Regions from separate parts of the Streptosporangium jomthongense genome, predicted to be linked through region 1. Evidence: predicted binding sites of a transcription regulator. Region 1 holds the regulator's gene; each other region holds the start of a gene.
The links. Region 1 encodes HrcA, which represses chaperone genes, less so after heat shock. Its sites were predicted from a motif close to TTGGCACTCTCNNNNNGAGAGTGCCAA; they were not measured.
Positions count from the first base shown of each region.

Region 2: the regulator HrcA is predicted to act here: its motif matches at 2,435-2,461, upstream of ACFOYY_RS35970 (FmdB family zinc ribbon protein).
Region 3: the regulator HrcA is predicted to act here: its motif matches at 2,225-2,251, upstream of groES (co-chaperone GroES).
Region 4: the regulator HrcA is predicted to act here: its motif matches at 2,262-2,288, upstream of groL (chaperonin GroEL).

Region 1 covers NZ_JBHSBC010000014.1:274,537-278,744, reverse strand. The annotation lists gene ACFOYY_RS15985 (16S rRNA (uracil(1498)-N(3))-methyltransferase) at 1-650, opposite strand, end outside; gene dnaJ (molecular chaperone DnaJ) at 684-1,826, opposite strand; gene hrcA (heat-inducible transcriptional repressor HrcA) at 1,839-2,852, opposite strand; gene ACFOYY_RS15970 (hypothetical protein) at 3,048-3,776, shown strand; gene ACFOYY_RS15965 (DUF3097 domain-containing protein) at 3,836-4,208, shown strand, end outside.
Region 2 covers NZ_JBHSBC010000048.1:26,078-30,285, forward strand. The annotation lists gene galU (UTP--glucose-1-phosphate uridylyltransferase GalU) at 1-207, opposite strand, end outside; gene ACFOYY_RS35960 (5-formyltetrahydrofolate cyclo-ligase) at 231-803, shown strand; gene ACFOYY_RS35965 (potassium/proton antiporter) at 864-2,369, shown strand; gene ACFOYY_RS35970 (FmdB family zinc ribbon protein) at 2,489-2,800, shown strand; gene ACFOYY_RS35975 (MFS transporter) at 2,812-4,208, opposite strand, start outside.
Region 3 covers NZ_JBHSBC010000032.1:857,002-861,209, forward strand. The annotation lists gene groL (chaperonin GroEL) at 111-1,733, opposite strand; gene groES (co-chaperone GroES) at 1,824-2,135, opposite strand; gene ACFOYY_RS29420 (MarR family transcriptional regulator) at 2,319-2,831, opposite strand; gene ACFOYY_RS29425 (FAD-dependent oxidoreductase) at 2,932-4,208, shown strand, end outside.
Region 4 covers NZ_JBHSBC010000048.1:185,728-189,935, forward strand. The annotation lists gene ACFOYY_RS36680 (HelD family protein) at 1-286, shown strand, start outside; gene groL (chaperonin GroEL) at 526-2,151, opposite strand; gene ACFOYY_RS36690 (cold-shock protein) at 2,475-2,675, opposite strand; gene ACFOYY_RS36695 (MoaD/ThiS family protein) at 3,066-3,341, opposite strand; gene thrC (threonine synthase) at 3,363-4,208, opposite strand, start outside.

The DNA of each region.
Region 1 (4,208 bases):
CCCGCCTCACGGAAGGCGGCGATCTCCTCCTCGGTGACGCCGCCCTCGGGACCGACGACCACGACGACGTCTCCGATGTCGCCGTCGTCCCCTGCGGGCAGGGGAAGGGTGGACAGCGGCGTGGCGGCCTCCTCGTGCAGCACGACGCCGAGCGCGGCCTCCGCCAGCAGGGCGGCGACCCGGGAGGTCGTCGCGGGTTCGGTCACCTCGGGCAGCAGGAAGCGCCGGGACTGCTTGCCCGCCTCCCGCGCGGTCGAGCGCCAGCGGGCCAGGGACTTGGCCGCGCGCTCGCCCTTCCACTGGGTGACGCACCTGGCGGCGGACCAGGGGACGATCACGTCGACCCCGGCCTCGGTCATCATCTCGACGGCCAGCTCTCCCCTGTCGCCCTTGGGCAGGCCCTGCACGACGACCAGGCGGGGGCGCGGCGGCACGACCTCGTAGCGGCGCAGCACCTCCACCCGGAGCGAGTCCTTGCCCGCGTCGAGCACGACGCACTCGGCGACCGCCCCCGCGCCGTCGGTGAGGTCGAGCCGCTCCCCCGTCCGCAGCCGCCGTACGGCAGCCGCGTGGCGGCCCTCGGGGCCGCCGAAGACGAACTCCCGCCGGGCCAGGTCACCCGGCTCCGCCAGGAAGACCGGAACCGTCATCGGCCCTCACAGGCCCCGCGGGCGCCCGCCGGATCAGCGGCCATTGAAGGCGTCCCGCAGGCGGGAGAAGAAGCCCTGCTGGCCGGGGGCGAACTTGCCGGGCGGGCGTTCCTCGCCGCGGAGCCTGGCCAGCTCGCGCAGGAGCTCCTCCTGAGCCTGGTCGAGACGGGCGGGAGTCTCGACGTTGACGTGGATCAGCAGGTCTCCCCTGCCGGTCTCGTTGAGGCGCTGGATGCCCTTGCCGTACAGCGGGATGGTCTGCCCGGACTGGGTGCCGGGGCGGACGTCCAGCTCCTCGGCGCCGTCGAGTGTCTCCAGCGTCAGGATCGTGCCGAGCGCGGCGGCGGTCATCGGGATCTGCACGGTGCAGTGCAGGTCGTCGCCGCGGCGCTCGAACGTCTCGTGGGGGCGCTCGACGATCTCCAGGAACAGGTCACCGGGCGGGCCGCCGCCGGGACCGATCTCGCCCTCGCCGGCGAGCTGGATGTGGGTGCCGTCCTCGACTCCCGCGGGGATGCGGACCTTGATGGTCCGCCGGGTGCGGACCCGGCCGTCGCCGGAGCACTCCTGGCAGGGGTTGCGGATGATCGAACCGAACCCGCCGCACTGCGGGCAGGGACGGGAGGTCATGACCTGGCCGAGGAAGGACCGGGTGACCTGGGAGACCTCGCCGCGCCCGTGGCAGACGTCACAGGTGTCGGGGTGGGTGCCCGCCGCCGCGCCGGAGCCGGTGCAGACCTCGCACAGGATCGCGGTGTCGACCACCAGCTCGCGGGTCGTGCCGAAGGCCGCCTCCCGCAGGTCGAGTTCGACCCTGATGGTGGCGTTGCGGCCCCTGCGGGCCCGCGAGCGGGGACCGCGCCCCGCGCCGCCGCCCGCCGCGCCGAAGAAGGCGTCCATGATGTCGCTGAAGGGGAAGCCGGCGCCGAAGCCTCCGGCGCCCGCGCCGCCCGAGGAGAACGGGTCGGCGCCCATGTCGTACATCTGACGCTTGTTGGGGTCGGACAGCACCTCGTAAGCCTGGGTGATGTCCTTGAACCGCTCCTGGGTCTCAGGGTCGGGGTTCACATCGGGATGCAGCTCCCTGGCCAGGCGGCGGTAGGCCTTCTTGATCTCCTCCGCGCTGGCGTCGCGCCGCACCCCCAGGGTGCCGTAGTAGTCACTCTTAGTAGCCACTTAGTTGACCTCTTAGGATGCAGCCAGGATCTGGCTGACGTAGCGTGCCACCGCGCGCACCGCGCCCATCGTGACCGGGTAGTCCATACGTGTCGGACCCAGCACACCGAGCCGGGCCAGTTGCTTGCCACCCGAACCGTATCCGGCGGCGACGATGGATGTGCCCTGGAGACCCGTGTAGGGGTTCTCCGAGCCGATGCGCACCGTCAGCGCCGACAGGTCCGAGGTCTCACCGAGCAGGCGCATGAGCACCACCTGCTCCTCCAGGGCCTCCAGCACGTCGCGGAGCCCGACGGTGAAGTCGGCCCCCGCGAGATTGGCGGCCCCGGCGAAAACGATCTTCTCATCATGCCGGTCCACAAGGGACTCAAGCAGGACCGAAAGGATGGTGGCCGCGACGGGCCTGTCCTCGGCTGGCAGCCGTTCTGGCAGGTCGGCGACCATGTCGGGAACACTGGCCAGCCCGCAGCCGTCCAGGCAGGCGTTGAGCACCGCGCGCAGGTGCGCCACGCGGTTGTCGTCGATGACCTCCTGCAGCTCCACCACGCGCTGCTCGACCCGCCCGGTGTTGGTGATGAGCACGAACATCAGGCGGTGCTCGTTCAGCGGGACCAGCTCGACGTGGCGGACCTTGGAGTTGGAGATCGTGGGGTACTGGACCACGGCGACCTGACGGGTCAGCTGGGCCAGCAGCCGTACCGTGCGCATCACGACGTCGTCGAGGTCGACGGCGCCCGCGAGGAAGCTCTCGATGGCCCTCCTCTCCGCGCCGGACAGCGGCTTCACCTGGGAGAGGCGGTCGACGAACAGCCGGTAGCCCTTGTCCGTCGGCACCCGGCCCGCGCTGGTGTGGGGCTGGGCGATGTAGCCCTGCTCCTCCAGCACCGCCATGTCGTTGCGGATGGTCGCGGGGGACACACCCAGGTTGTGACGCTCCGCGAGAGCCTTCGAGCCGACCGGCTCATTGGTGGACACGTAGTCCTCGACGATGGCGCGTAGGACCGCCAGCTTGCGGTCGTCAACCAACGTGCTCACCTCCTACCTGCGCTCGGACGGGAAACGCCAGGTCTGGCACTCGGTGTTCCCGAGTGCCAAGTGTACGGCTCCAGCCCGGGGGGTGCGATAACACGGCACCAGGATGGGCGGGAGCGGGTCCTGGAGCAAGCCATTGTCAAGTCAGCTGCTATCGCTATCCAAGTGGTAAGGGCCACAATTAGGTATATGTCCAATGATTTCGGATCCCCTTCGGGTTACGGCACCCCCCAGCAGCCGTACGGCCAGCCCCACCAGCAGCAACAGCAGTACCAGCAGGGCGGCCCCTCCTTCGGCTACCCGCCCCCGGGATACGGCGCCCCCCAGGGCCCGCCGCCGAAGGTGAAGCCCAGCGTCGGCTGGATCGTCGGCGTGTGGCTGCTCTTCGTGCTGAGCGTGATCATTGGCTTCGTCGGTTTCGCGGGCGGTCTCTTCAACGCGGTCACCGAAGCCGCCCCGACCTCCTCCTTCGGCCCCGACCAGAAGACGACCGTCAGCATCGACCCGGCGAACAAGCCCGCCATCTACGTCGCCGCGGCCAAGGGCACGAACTTCGAGTGCCAGATCGAGGGCGCCCCGGGAACCGTCAAGCTCCAGCGGCCGAGCTTCCAGCAGACCGTCACCGCCGACGGGCAGCTGTGGGAGCTCGCCCTGCGGATCGGGGTGGACAAGGCGGGCGACTACCCGATCACCTGCACCACCTCGGGCGGGGTCGACGCCAAGTTCGGCGTGGGCAAGGAGATCGTGGCCGACTCGGTGATCAGCGGCACGCTGATGCTGTTCGGCGTGCCGGGGATCGGGTTCCTGCTGGCCGTCATCGTGACGATCGTCGTGCTGGTCAAGCGCAGCGGCGCCCGCAAGCGCCAGGCCGCGGCCGCGGCGGCCCAGTGGGGACAGCCCGGAGCCTACGGCAGGTGAGGCCCGCTCTTTGCTACCGTCCCACGTGATCCCCTGCGAGAGGTGGCTGACGGCCGGTGATGTACGAGCGTGACGTGCTGGCGGGAAACTGGCGTCGTCCCCTCAAGGGGAAGATCCCCCAGGTCCCCGCCGAGCCCGACATGGTCGTCGAGGACGCCGAGAGCGGCTTCTGCGGCGCCGTGGTCGCCTGCGACAAGGAGGCCGTCACCCTGGAGGACCGCTTCGGGCGGCGGCGCCTGTTCCCGCTCGACCCGGCCGCGTTCCTCCTCGAAGGCAGGACGGTGACCCTGGTACGGCCCGCCGCCGCGTCTCCGGGCTCCCGGGGACCCCAGGGGCCACGGCGCAGCGCCTCCGGCTCCATCGCGGTCGAGGGCCTGCGGGCCCGGGTCGCCAGGGAGAGCCGGATCTACGTGGAGGGCGTGCACGACGCCG
Region 2 (4,208 bases), on a different contig from region 1:
GTCCTCGATGGAGCGCTTGTTCTTGCCGGTGACCATGAGGACGTCGAGCAGACCGGCGGAGACCGCCTCCTCGACGACATACTGGATTGCGGGCTTGTCGACGATCGGCAACATCTCCTTGGGAGTCGCCTTGGTCGCCGGTAGGAAGCGGGTGCCCAGGCCCGCGGCAGGGACGACGGCTTTGGTCACGAGATCGAAGTCGGCCATACGAAAACGATAGTGGAGGGGTTGTGGACAAGCCGAGGCTGCGGTCGGCGATCGGGGTCGCGCGCGCCGCGGTTTCCGAGGAAGACAGGCACACCGCCTCCGTCATGACGAGGGAGTCGCTGCTCGAACAGCCGTGGGTCCAGATGGCGGGGCTGGTGGCGTGTTACTGGTCGATCGGCACCGAGCCCTCGACCCACGGGCTCGTCTTCGCGCTGTGGAAGCACGGCGCCACCGTGATCCTTCCGGTGCTGCGTGAGGACGACGATCTCGACTGGGCTGTCTACGACGGTCCCGACACCCTCGCCCCCGGGCGTTTCGGGATCATGGAGCCGGTCGACACCCGGCGTGGCGTGGACGCCGTCAGGACCGCGGCCCTGGTGATCGTGCCCGCCCTGGCGGTAGACCGCTCCACCGGGGTGCGGCTCGGCCGCGGTGGTGGCTCCTATGACAGGGCCCTGGCCAGGGTCGGCCCGAATGTGCCCACGGTCGCCCTGCTCTACGCGAACGAGCTGCGGGAAGACGTCCCCGGAGAACCGCACGACATACCGGTTCGTTACGTCGCGCAACCAAATGGAATCACCCGAATTGTCCCTTGATGTGCCTAACGACTCTGTCCAATACGACACAATGGTCCCTGGAATCAGAGAGGGGACCGGATGGGGTTGGATGTCTGGCTGCTTCTCGGTGCGGGTGTCGTCATCGCGGCGATCGTCGCGGTACGGGTCGCCCACCGCAGCGGACTTCCCAGTCTCCTGATCTTCCTGGCCTTCGGCCTGCTCATCGGTGAGTCCGGCCTCGGGCTCCAGTTCGAGAACCCGGTGCTCGCCCAGCAGATGGGCCTGATCGCCCTGGCGGTGATCCTCGCCGAAGGTGGCCTGACCACCAACTGGAACCACGTACGGCGCTCCATTCCCACCGCGCTCGTGCTCGCGACCGTCGGGGTCGGGGTGAGCGTCGCCACCGTCGCCGCCGCGGTGCACACCCTGCTCGACATGGACTGGCGGACCTCGCTGCTGCTCGGCGCGGTCCTCGCCTCGACCGACGCCGCGGCGGTGTTCTCCGTACTGCGCCGCCTGCCCCTGCCCTCCCGGCTGGCGGGCGTCCTCGAAGCCGAGTCCGGGTTCAACGACGCGCCGACCGTCATCGCGGTCATGCTGCTGAGCGCCGCCGCCTCCCCCAGCCTGGGAGAGGCACTGCTCATGGTCGTCGTCGAACTGGCCGTCGGAGCGGTCGTCGGCCTGGCGGTCGGGCCGCTCGGCGTCTACGCGCTGCGCCGTATCGCGCTGCCGATCTCCGGCCTGTACCCGATCGCGGTGCTCGCGCTGGCGTTCGTCGCCTACGCGGGCGCCGTACTCCTGCACGGCAGCGGTTTCCTCGCGGTCTACCTGGCCACCCTGGTCATGGGCAACTCCCGGATGCCCCACCGCGCCTCGTCGAGGGGCTTCGCCGAGGGCGTCGCCTGGCTGGCCCAGATCGGCCTGTTCGTCATGCTCGGCATGCTGGCCAGCCCTTCCGAGATGCCGTCGGCGATCATTCCGGGCCTGGTCGCCGGACTGATCCTGGTCGCCGTCGCCAGGCCGCTCTCGATCGTTGTCTCCGCCCTGATCGTCAGGAGCGCGCGGATCGACCGGCTCAACTGGCGGGAACAGGCCTTCCTGTCCTGGGCGGGACTGCGCGGCGCGGTGCCCATCGTGCTGGCGACCATCCCCTGGGCGGCCAACTCGGTGCACAACGGCGTCGCGAAACTCGTGTTCAACGAGGTCTTCGTGATCGTCGTCGTCTACACGCTGCTGCAGGGGCCGACGCTGCCCTTCGTCGCCAAGGCCCTCGGCCTGTCGACACCGGACGAGGCACGTGACCTTGAGGTCGAGTCCGCTCCCCTTGAGGAACTCAACGCCGACCTGCTGCAGGTCAAGGTGCCGCCGACCTCCAAGCTCCACGGCGTCGAGGTCTTCGAGCTACGGTTGCCGACCGACGCCCAGGTCACCCTGATCGTCAGGGACGGCAGGACGTTCGTTCCCTCGGACTCGACGAGGATCAGGATCGACGACCAACTCCTGATCGTGACGACCGCGGCCTGCAGGGAAACGGTCGAGCGCAGGATGAAGGCGATCAGCCGCCGGGGCAAGCTGGCGGGCTGGTTCGGCGAGCGGGGCAGCTGATCCATTCATTCCCACCCGGAATGCGACAGATCCGACTCGCGTTTATGCTTGTCGGCTGCCTATCATTAGCAGTCGCGTCAGTAGAGTGCCAGACGGCGCGGATCGAAGGAGGAGGAACGGTGCCCACCTACCAGTACGCCTGCAGCGCATGCGGCAACGAGTTCGACATCGTCCAGAAGTTCTCAGACGACGCGCTCACCGAGTGCCCGTCCTGTGCCGGTGAGCTGCGCAAGGTGTTCTCCGCGGTCGGCATCGTGTTCAAGGGCTCCGGCTTCTACCGGACCGACAGCAGGTCCTCCTCGACCAGCACGGTGAGCTCGTCCTCGACGTCCGCCTCCTCCGGCTCGTCCGGAGAGTCGAAGTCAAGCGAGTCCAAGCCGAGCGAGTCCAAGCCCGCCGCCGCCGGCACCCCGGCTCCCGCGGCCTCCTAGCGCGGCACCCGTCACGCTCCGGCGGCTCCTCGGGGGCGGTCGGAGGCAGAGCCGAGCATCTCGTGGGGCAGCCTGTCCAGCAGCTCACGAAGCCCTGGATGCCGCGCGGGGTCCCAGTCGTCGATCATCCGCCGCAGCCCCTCGCGGGCCTCGGCGACAAGTGCCCCGGCCACCCGTTCACCGGCCGGGGTCAGTTCAAGGCGCCCGCCGCCGTCGGTACGGCGGGCCAGCCCTCGCGTGACGAGCAGATCCGCGTACGGCCTGCCCCTCTCGACCGTGACCCCCGCCCGTTCGGCGAGTTCCACGCTTTTCTGACCGCCCCCGGTGCCCAATCTGGCGATCAGCCACACCGAACCCGGCGGCAGGTCGAGACCGGCCGTCTCTCCAAGACGGCGGTAGTAGTCCCGGCGCATGTCCGCGTCGGCCAGTCGCCACAGCCCGCGTTCCACCTCGCGCAACGAGGAACGCTGCGCGGACACCGCGCCGTAGCACTCCCCCAGGTCCACGGGCCTGGTGGTCTCGCGCAACGGCACCTCGGGCAGCAGCCAGGCCGCTGCGAAGGCCACCAGCGCGACGGGCGCGGTGTACAGGAACACCCCGGCGATCGCGTCCGAGTAGGCCGCCAGGAACGCCGCCATGGCCCCGGGCTCCAGCCTCCTGACGGCCGTCGGGTCCGACTGGACCGCCGTGGCGACCCCCGGCGGGAGCCGTACGGTCCGCGACAGCCGTACGAGGTCGTCGGTCAGCCGTGAGGCGAAGACCGTGCCCGCGACGGCGACGCCGAAGGAACCGCCGATGGAGCGGAAGAAGGTGACCCCCGAGGTGGCCACTCCCAGGTCCTCGAAACCGATGGCGTTCTGCACCACGATCACCAGCACCTGCATCACCAGGCCGATGCCGACGCCCAGTACGAGCAGGTAGACGCTCAGTTCGAGGACCGGGATGTCCACCCGGACCCGGGAGAGCAGGCAGAGTCCGAGCGTGGTGACCGCGCCGCCCGCGATCGGGAAGACCTTGTACCTCCCGGTCCGGGTGATGATCTGACCGCTGACGATCGAGGTCACCAGCATGCCCGCCATCATCGGCAGCAGGTGGATGCCGGACCACGTGGGCGAGACCCCCTGCACGACCTGGAGGAACAGCGGCATGTAGGTGAGCGAGCCGAACATCGCGAAGCCCACGGCGAAGCCGATCAGCGACGCCACGCCGAAGGCCCTCGACCGGAACAGATGGGGCGGCAGCACGGGCTCCCTGGCCCGGTTCTCCACCCGCCACCAGAGGGCCAGCAGGAGCGCCGCCACCAGCACCAGGCCGACGACGACCGTGTGGGTCCAGGGGTAGACGGTGCCGCCCCAGGTCGTCACCAGCACCAGACAGGCGGCGGCCGAACCGAGCAGGACGATGCCGA
Region 3 (4,208 bases), on a different contig from region 1:
TTTACTCCTTACGCGCATCCTCGCATGACGCTTTGAGGCACGTTTCGGTTTACCGGAAAACGAAACGGCCCGCATCCGGTGAGAGATGCGGGCCGTACGGCGAAAGCGGATCAGTGGCCGTGGCCGTGACCGTGGCCGTGCCCGGCGGCGGCCGGAGCCTCCTCCTCGGGCTTGTCCACCACGAGGGCCTCGGTCGTCAGCAGCATGCCGGCGATGGAGGCGGCGTTCTGGACGGCCGAGCGGGTGACCTTGACCGGGTCGATGACGCCCTGGGAGATCAGGTCGCCGTACTCGCCGGTGGCGGCGTTGAGACCCTGACCGACGGGGAGCTCGGAGACCTTGGTCGTCACGACGTAGCCCTCAAGGCCGGCGTTCTCCGCGATCCAGCGGGCGGGCTCGATGAGCGCCTTGCGGACCACGGCGACACCGGTCGCCTCGTCACCGGACAGGCCCAGGTCGTCGAGGACCTTGGAGACGTGGATGAGCGCGGAGCCACCGCCGGAGACGATGCCCTCCTCGATCGCGGCGCGCGTCGCGGAGATGGCGTCCTCAAGGCGGTGCTTCTTCTCCTTGAGCTCGACCTCGGTGGCCGCGCCGACCTTCAGCACGCAGACACCGCCGGAGAGCTTGGCCAGACGCTCCTGGAGCTTCTCACGGTCCCAGTCGGAGTCGGACTGCTCGATGGCGAGCTTGATCTCCTTGACGCGGTCGGCGATGGCCTGCGCGTCGCCCGCGCCGTCCACGACCGTGGTGCTGTCCTTGGTGATCACGACACGGCGGGCCGTGCCGAGGACCTCCAGGCCGACGTGCTCCAGCTTGAGGCCGACCTCCTCGCTGACGACCTCGCCACCGGTGAGGATGGCGATGTCCTGCAGCATGGCCTTGCGGCGGTCACCGAAGCCGGGGGCCTTGACCGCGACCGAGGTGAAGGTGCCGCGGATCTTGTTGGTGACCAGGACGGCCAGGGCCTCGCCCTCGACGTCCTCGGCGATGACGAGCAGCGCCTTCTTGGTCTGCGCCACCTTCTCCAGCAGCGGCAGGAAGTCCGCGACCGAAGCGATCTTGTTCTGGTTGATCAGGATGTAGGGGTCTTCGAGAACCGCCTCCATCCGCTCCTGGTCGGTCACCATGTAGGGCGAAAGGTAACCCTTGTCGAACTGGAGACCCTCGGTGAACTCCAGTTCGAGGCCCATGGTGTTGGACTCTTCGACGGTGATGACGCCGTCCTTGCCGACCTTGTCGAACGCCTCGGCGATCAGCTCACCGATCTTGGCGTCCTGCGCGGAGATCGTCGCCACGTGGGCGATCTCCTTCTTGTCCTCGACCGGCCTGGCCGAGTCGATCAGCTTGTCGCTGACGGCCTTGGCGGCCAGGTCGATGCCGCGCTTGAGGGACAGCGGCTGGGCGCCGGCCGCGACGTTGCGCAGGCCCTCGCGGACCATCGCCTGGGCGAGGACGGTCGCGGTGGTCGTGCCGTCACCGGCGACGTCGTTGGTCTTGGTCGCGACCTCCTTGGCGAGCTGGGCGCCGAGGTTCTCGTACGGCTTCTCCAGCTCGACCTCACGCGCGATGGTGACACCGTCGTTGGTGATGGTCGGCGCGCCGAACTTCTTGTCGATGACGACATTGCGGCCACGGGGGCCGAGGGTCACCTTGACCGCGTCGGCGAGGGCGTTGACACCACGCTCAAGAGCGCGGCGCGCGTCCTCCTCGAAGGACAGGATCTTGGGCATTGTGGTCCTCTCTGAAAGCACGTCGGCGCATCAAAGCCCCGGGCGCTCGCGCGACCCGGGGCTCGATACGTCATCTCTGCGAAGTGTCGGTTACTTCTCGATGATGGCGAGCACGTCGCGGGCGGAGAGCACGAGGTACTCCTCGCCGCCGTACTTCACCTCGGTGCCGCCGTACTTGCTGTAGAGGACGACGTCGCCCTCCTTGACGTCGAGCGGAATGCGCTTGTCGCCGTCCTCGTCCCAGTTGCCAGGGCCGACAGCGAGGACCTTGCCCTCCTGCGGCTTCTCCTTGGCGGTGTCCGGGATGACGAGACCGGAAGCAGTGGTCTGCTCGGCCTCAAGCGGCTGGACCACGATGCGGTCGCCGAGCGGCTTAACGGGAACCTTGGTGGCGGTCGTCACGTCGGACCTCCCCTTCAGATTTGAATGATCTAGAAGAGGCGACCAGCGGTCTGCCGTCGCGGGTGTCAGACCTGCCTCGTCGCGTATGTTTGGCACTCTCACCGGGAGAGTGCCAATACGGAACAGTATGCAAGGAGGCCTTGACAGTCAACACGAACCGCCTCCGCACTGGGTACGCGAACCTCAAACCCTGCGCCGCCCCGCCGCGGGCAGGCCCCTGACCCGCGCGATCTCGGTCTCGTACAGCTCCCGCGAACCGCGCAGGAAACCCAGCACGAAACGGATCTCCTCGTCGGAGTAACCCGAGATCAGCCGCCTCCCCCGTTCGACGACGGGACCGTACAGCTCCTCGACCTTCGCGAGGGTCTCGGGGGTGGCGCGTACGACCACCTTCCTGCGGTCCCCGGGATCGGGGGAGCGCGTCAGGTATCCGGCCCGTTCGAGGCGGTCGAGCATCGCGGTGACGCTGCCCGTGGTGAGCCCCAGGCCCGTCCCGAGGACGCTGGGTGTGACGTTCCCCTCAGCCCCCTCGCGCACCAGGATCTCCAGGCAGCGCAGGTCGGTCCTGTTCACCCCGAGGTGGATCGCGACCGCCTCGTCGAAGGCGTCGACGGCCGTCTGACCCGCCTGGACCTCCCGCCCCAGCTCCGCCCTGAGAGCGCCGTCCCCATGCGCGGGACCATTTTCCCTTGACATTCAAGCCTCTCGACCATCAAGCTAAATATGCCTCGAACATCAAGATACATGGCGTTCGAGAAGAACACCCCTGTCCAGACCCGTCCTCCAAGGGAGACCCGTGTCCCCTCTCCACGTGATCGTCATCGGTGCGGGCACCGGCGGAATGTGCCTGGCCCACGGCCTGCGGCGCGCCGGGATCTCGGTCGCGGTCTACGAACGCGACCGCACCCGCGCCGACGGCGTGCACGGCTACCGCGTCGGCATCGACCCGACGGGCAACCAGGCGCTCCGCGAGTGCCTGCCCCCCGAGCTGTTCGACACCTACACCGCCACCTGCGCCAGGACGCCCGCCCACTTCAACGTGCTGACCGAACGGCGCAGGACGATCGCCTCCTTCCGGCTGCCGGAGAGCACCGACCCGGTCCACAGCGAACGCTCGGTCTCCCGGATGACCCTGCGCCAGGTGCTGCTCACCGGGATGGACGACGTCGTGCGCTTCGGCAAGACCTTCACCCACTACGAGCACGGCGCCGACGGCACCGTGACCGCCTTCTTCGACGACGGCACCTCGGCCACCGGCGACCTGCTCGTCGCCGCCGACGGCACCGGCTCCAGGGTCCGCAGGCAGTACCTCCCGCACGCGAAGGTCAGGGACACCGGGGTGATCGCGGTCTCCGCCAAGGTCGCGGTGACCCCGGAGACCAGGGCGCTGCTGCCCGAGGAGGTCTTCAACGGGATCTCCGCCACCTTCGCCCCGAAGGGCCAGTTCTGCATCTGGCACGTCGTGGAGTTCAAGTGGGACCGCGACGGCGAGGTCAAGCACGGCGTCGGCGGCAACGACGCGGAGCTGATCGCGCGCTGGCCCGGCCTGCTTTACGACAACACCCGCGACTACATCAACTGGGGCTTCTCCGCCTCGGCCCGCAGGTTCCCGCCCGGGGTGATGGACCTGCGCGGCGAGGACCTCAAACGGGTGGTCCTGGACATGACGCCCAACTGGCATCCGGACCTGCGCGCGCTGTTCCGGGCCGCCGACCCGGGCAGCTGCTTCCCCATCGCCATCCGCACCTCCGAACCGGTGGACCCGTGGGAGACCACCAACGTCACCTTGCTCGGCGACGCCGTGCACACCATGACCCCCGGGCGGGGCGTCGGCGCCAACACCGCCCTGCGCGACGCGATGCTCCTGACCAGGCGGCTCATCACCGTCCGTGACGGCGCCCCGCTGCTGGACGCCGTCGCCGCCTACGAGGAGGAGATGATCCCGTACGGCTTCGCCCGCGTCGCCGACTCCCTCGCCCAGAACGGCACCAACGGCGACGACCTGCTGCACAGGCCGGTCGTCGGCCGGGCGGTCCTGGCGGCCAACCGGACGTTCTTCCGCGCGGTCGGCCG
Region 4 (4,208 bases), on a different contig from region 1:
GATCGGCGTGATCGCCCCCGACGCCGCGGTGGCCGAGGTCTCCGCCATCCTGGAGGCCGTGGAGCACCGGGTGCTGAGCCAGGACGCGACCGAGGAGCACCGGCTCCTGGTGATCCCCGCGAGCCTGGCCAAGGGCCTGGAGTACGACCACGTCATCGTGGTCGAGCCCGCCGACATCGTGGCCGCGGAACCACGCGGCCTCGCCCGTCTCTACGTGGTTCTGACCAGGGCGGTGACCTCGCTGACCGTCCTGCACACCGGCGACCTGCCCGCCCAGCTCCGCTGACCGGTTCCCCCGGCGTGCCGTGAAAGTCCGTCCGGCCGAAAAGGCCACCCCTCCCGAAGGCCCTGGCGGCCGGAAACGTCCGGTCTCCGAACGCGGCGGCCGTGAAACGCACGCCCGGCCCGGGTAAAACACCTGGCCGACCGGAAAGGCCCGCCTTACGGGCCGGTGAGAAATCGGGTGGAAAACAAAAAGGGGCGACCCCGACACCTCGGGGTCGCCTCTTTTGGGAAAGCTCCGGACTAGAAGTCCATGTCGCCGCCGCCGGGAACGGCGGGAGCGGCACCGGCCTTCTCGGGCTTCTCGGCGATGACGGCCTCGGTCGTCAGGAACAGCGCCGCGATCGAGGCGGCGTTCTGCAGCGCCGAACGGGTCACCTTCGCCGGGTCGATGATGCCCGACTCGAACAGGTTGACGTACTCGCCCGTGGCGGCGTTCAGGCCCTCGCCGGGGGTCAGGTTGCGCACCTTCTCCACCACGACGCCGCCCTCAAGACCGGCGTTGACCGCGATCTGCTTCAGCGGCTCCTCAAGAGCCTTGCGCACGATCGCAGCACCGGTGGCCTCGTCCCCGGCCAGTTCGAGCTTGTCGAACGCCTTGGCGCCGGCCTGCAGCAGCGCCACGCCACCGCCGGGCACGATGCCCTCCTCGACGGCCGCCTTGGCGTTACGCACGGCGTCCTCGATGCGGTGCTTGCGCTCCTTGAGCTCGACCTCGGTCGCCGCACCGGCCTTGATGACCGCCACGCCACCGGCCAGCTTGGCCAGGCGCTCCTGCAGCTTCTCGCGGTCGTAGTCGGAGTCGGTGTTGTCGATCTCGGCACGGATCTGGTTGACCCGGCCCGCGATCTGCTCGGCGTCACCGGCACCGTCGACGATCGTCGTCTCGTCCTTGGTGACGATGACCTGACGAGCGCGGCCGAGCTGGTCGAGCGTGGTGGACTCCAGCTTCAGACCGAGGTCCTCGCTGATGACCTGGGCACCGGTCAGGATGCCGATGTCGCCCAGCATGGCCTTGCGGCGGTCGCCGAAGCCCGGAGCCTTGACGGCGACCGAGCGGAACAGGCCGCGGATCTTGTTGACGACCAGGGTCGCCAGCGCCTCGCCCTCGATGTCCTCGGCGATGATCAGCAGCGGCTTGCCGGCCTGCACGACCTTGTCGAGGACCGGGAGCAGGTCCTTGTTCGCGGAGATCTTGGAGTTGACGACGAGGACGTAGGGGTCGTCGAGGACGGCCTCCATGCGCTCCGGGTCGGTCACGAAGTAGGGCGAGATGTAACCCTTGTCGAAGCGCATGCCCTCGGTGAGCTCAAGCTCAAGGCCGAAGGTGTTGCTCTCCTCGACGGTGATGACGCCTTCCTTGCCGACCTTGTCCATCGCCTCGGCGATCATCTCGCCGATCTGCGGGTCACCCGCGGAGATGGAGGCCGTGGAGGCGATCTGCGCCTTCGTCTCCACGTCCTTGGCCAGCTTGGAGAGCTCCTCGGAGACACGCTCGACGGCGGCCTCGATGCCCTTCTTCAGGGACATGGGGTTGGCGCCCGCGGCTACGTTGCGCAGGCCCTCGCGGACCAGCGCCTGAGCAAGCACGGTGGCCGTGGTGGTGCCGTCACCCGCGACATCGTCGGTCTTCTTGGCGACTTCCTTTACGAGCTCGGCCCCGATCTTCTCCCACGGGTCCTCAAGCTCGATCTCCTTGGCGATGGAGACACCGTCGTTGGTGATCGTGGGGGCGCCCCACTTCTTCTCCAGCACGACGTTGCGGCCCTTGGGGCCGAGGGTCACCTTGACAGCGTCCGCGAGCTGGTTCATGCCACGCTCGAGACCGCGCCTGGCGTCCTCGTCAAACGAGATCATCTTGGCTGCCATACGGCTAGACCTCCCAAACACAGGGTGGCTTGCACCAGACCGAGGCGACGCCCGCGACGGCATACGGGCCCGCGACTCCGTTCGGCGGGCCCCATCGTCTCGATCCAGGTTTGGCACTCTCCAATGAGGAGTGCTAACCACTGTTTAGCACTCTCCCCCGACGAGTGCAAGCCAAGGACCTTTGACCTGAGTGTCAGCTTAGGCGAAGGCCCGGCCCGCCGATGGGAGCGACGAGCCGGGCCGACATGCCGAGGGCGATCCGCGCGAACTGCGCTGCCGCGGGATGCGCCAGCGGGTTCCCGACGAGCTGACGGAGGACGAGATCAGACCGTCCGGACCGATTCCGCCTGAGGTCCCTTCTGTCCCTGCGTGATCTCGAACTCGACCCTCTGGCCCTGTTCGAGCGCACGGTAGCCATCCATCATGATCGCGGAGTAATGGACGAAAACATCCTTACCACCGTCTACCGCGATGAAGCCGTAGCCCTTGTCCGCGTTGAACCATTTGACGGTGCCTTGCGCCACTTCCGACTCCTCTTACTGGGCTTGAGGACGTCGCCCATTCCTCTCGCGAGGTCCTCAATCTCCGAGGCGGAGACATCGCCTACGTCGATCGCCCTCGACCATACCTGTGAGAGCCCGTGGGGCAACAGAGTCAACCAGCAAACTACCGCTTTACGGACGCATTCAACACGCCAACATAGTTTTGCTATCACTACTAGTTAGTTAAATATTACATTATGTCTTCGCACAAAAATGTGAGCTTGCATCACAAAAGACGACACCCGCACGCGGCCAGGCCGGTGCGGGTGTCGTGAGGGTGTTCTAGGGGCGCCGTTCCATGACAGTGGACGACATCGGGCCCCGGGAGGCCGCCCAGGGCCCGCCCAGGGCCCCGCGCGGCCTCCGCCGGGATCAGCCTCCGGCGACCGCCGGAATGATGGAGACCTGAACGCCGGACGGCGTCACCGTGTCGAGGTTGTCGGCGAAACGGACATCCTCATCACCGACATAGACGTTCACAAAACGGCGAATCTTGCCCGTTTCATCGAGAATACGGGCACCGATCCCGGGGAAGTCGGCGTCGAGCTTCTGCAGAACCTCACGCAGGGTCCCGCCCTCGCCGTTCACCTCGGCCGCGCCGCCGGTGTACGTACGGAGAATCGTCGGAATCCGTACAGAAACACTCATAATTCAGTACCTTTCAGAGCTCTAGGCGACGACAGCGCGGAACGCGTCGAGTGAGGGCCGGATGACAGCGGTGGGACGTGCCTGGTCAGCGACCGCGTCAAGGGTCTTCAGGCCGTCACCTGTGTTGAGGACCACGGTCTCCGCGTCGGGGTCGAGCCGACCCGACTCGACCAGCTTGCGCAGCACCCCGACGGTGACACCGCCCGCCGTCTCGGCGAAGATGCCCTCCGTCCTGGCGAGCAGGCGGATGGCGTCCACGATCTCGGGGTCGGTGACGTCCTCGACCCCGCCGCCGGTGCGCCTGGCGATGTCGAGCACGTAGGGCCCGTCAGCCGGGTTGCCGATGGCCAGCGACTTGGCGATCGTGTCGGGCTTGACGGGGCGGATCACGTCGTGGCCCGCCTTGTAGGCCGCGGAGACCGGGGAGCACCCCTCGGCCTGGGCGCCGAAGATCTTGTACGGCGTGTCCTCGACGAGACCGAGGGCGATCAGCTCCTTGAACGCCTTGTCGATCTTCGTGAGCTGGGAGCCGGAGGCGACCGGGATGACGATCTGGTCGGGGATCCGCCAGCCGAGCTGCTCGGCGATCTCGTAGGCCAGGGTCTTGGAGCCCTCGGCGTAGTAGGGCCTGAGGTTGACGTTGACGAAGCCCCACTTGTCGCCGAGCTCGTCACCGATGAGCTCGGAGCAGAAGCGGTTGACGTCGTCGTAGGTGCCGTCGATGCCGATCAGCTTGCCGCCGTACACGGAGGCCATGACGATCTTGCCCTGTTCGAGGTCGGCGGGGATGAACACGCAGGCGTCGAGCCCGGTCCTGGCGGCGGCGGAGGTCACCGCGCCCGCCAGGTTGCCGGTCGAGGAGCAGGA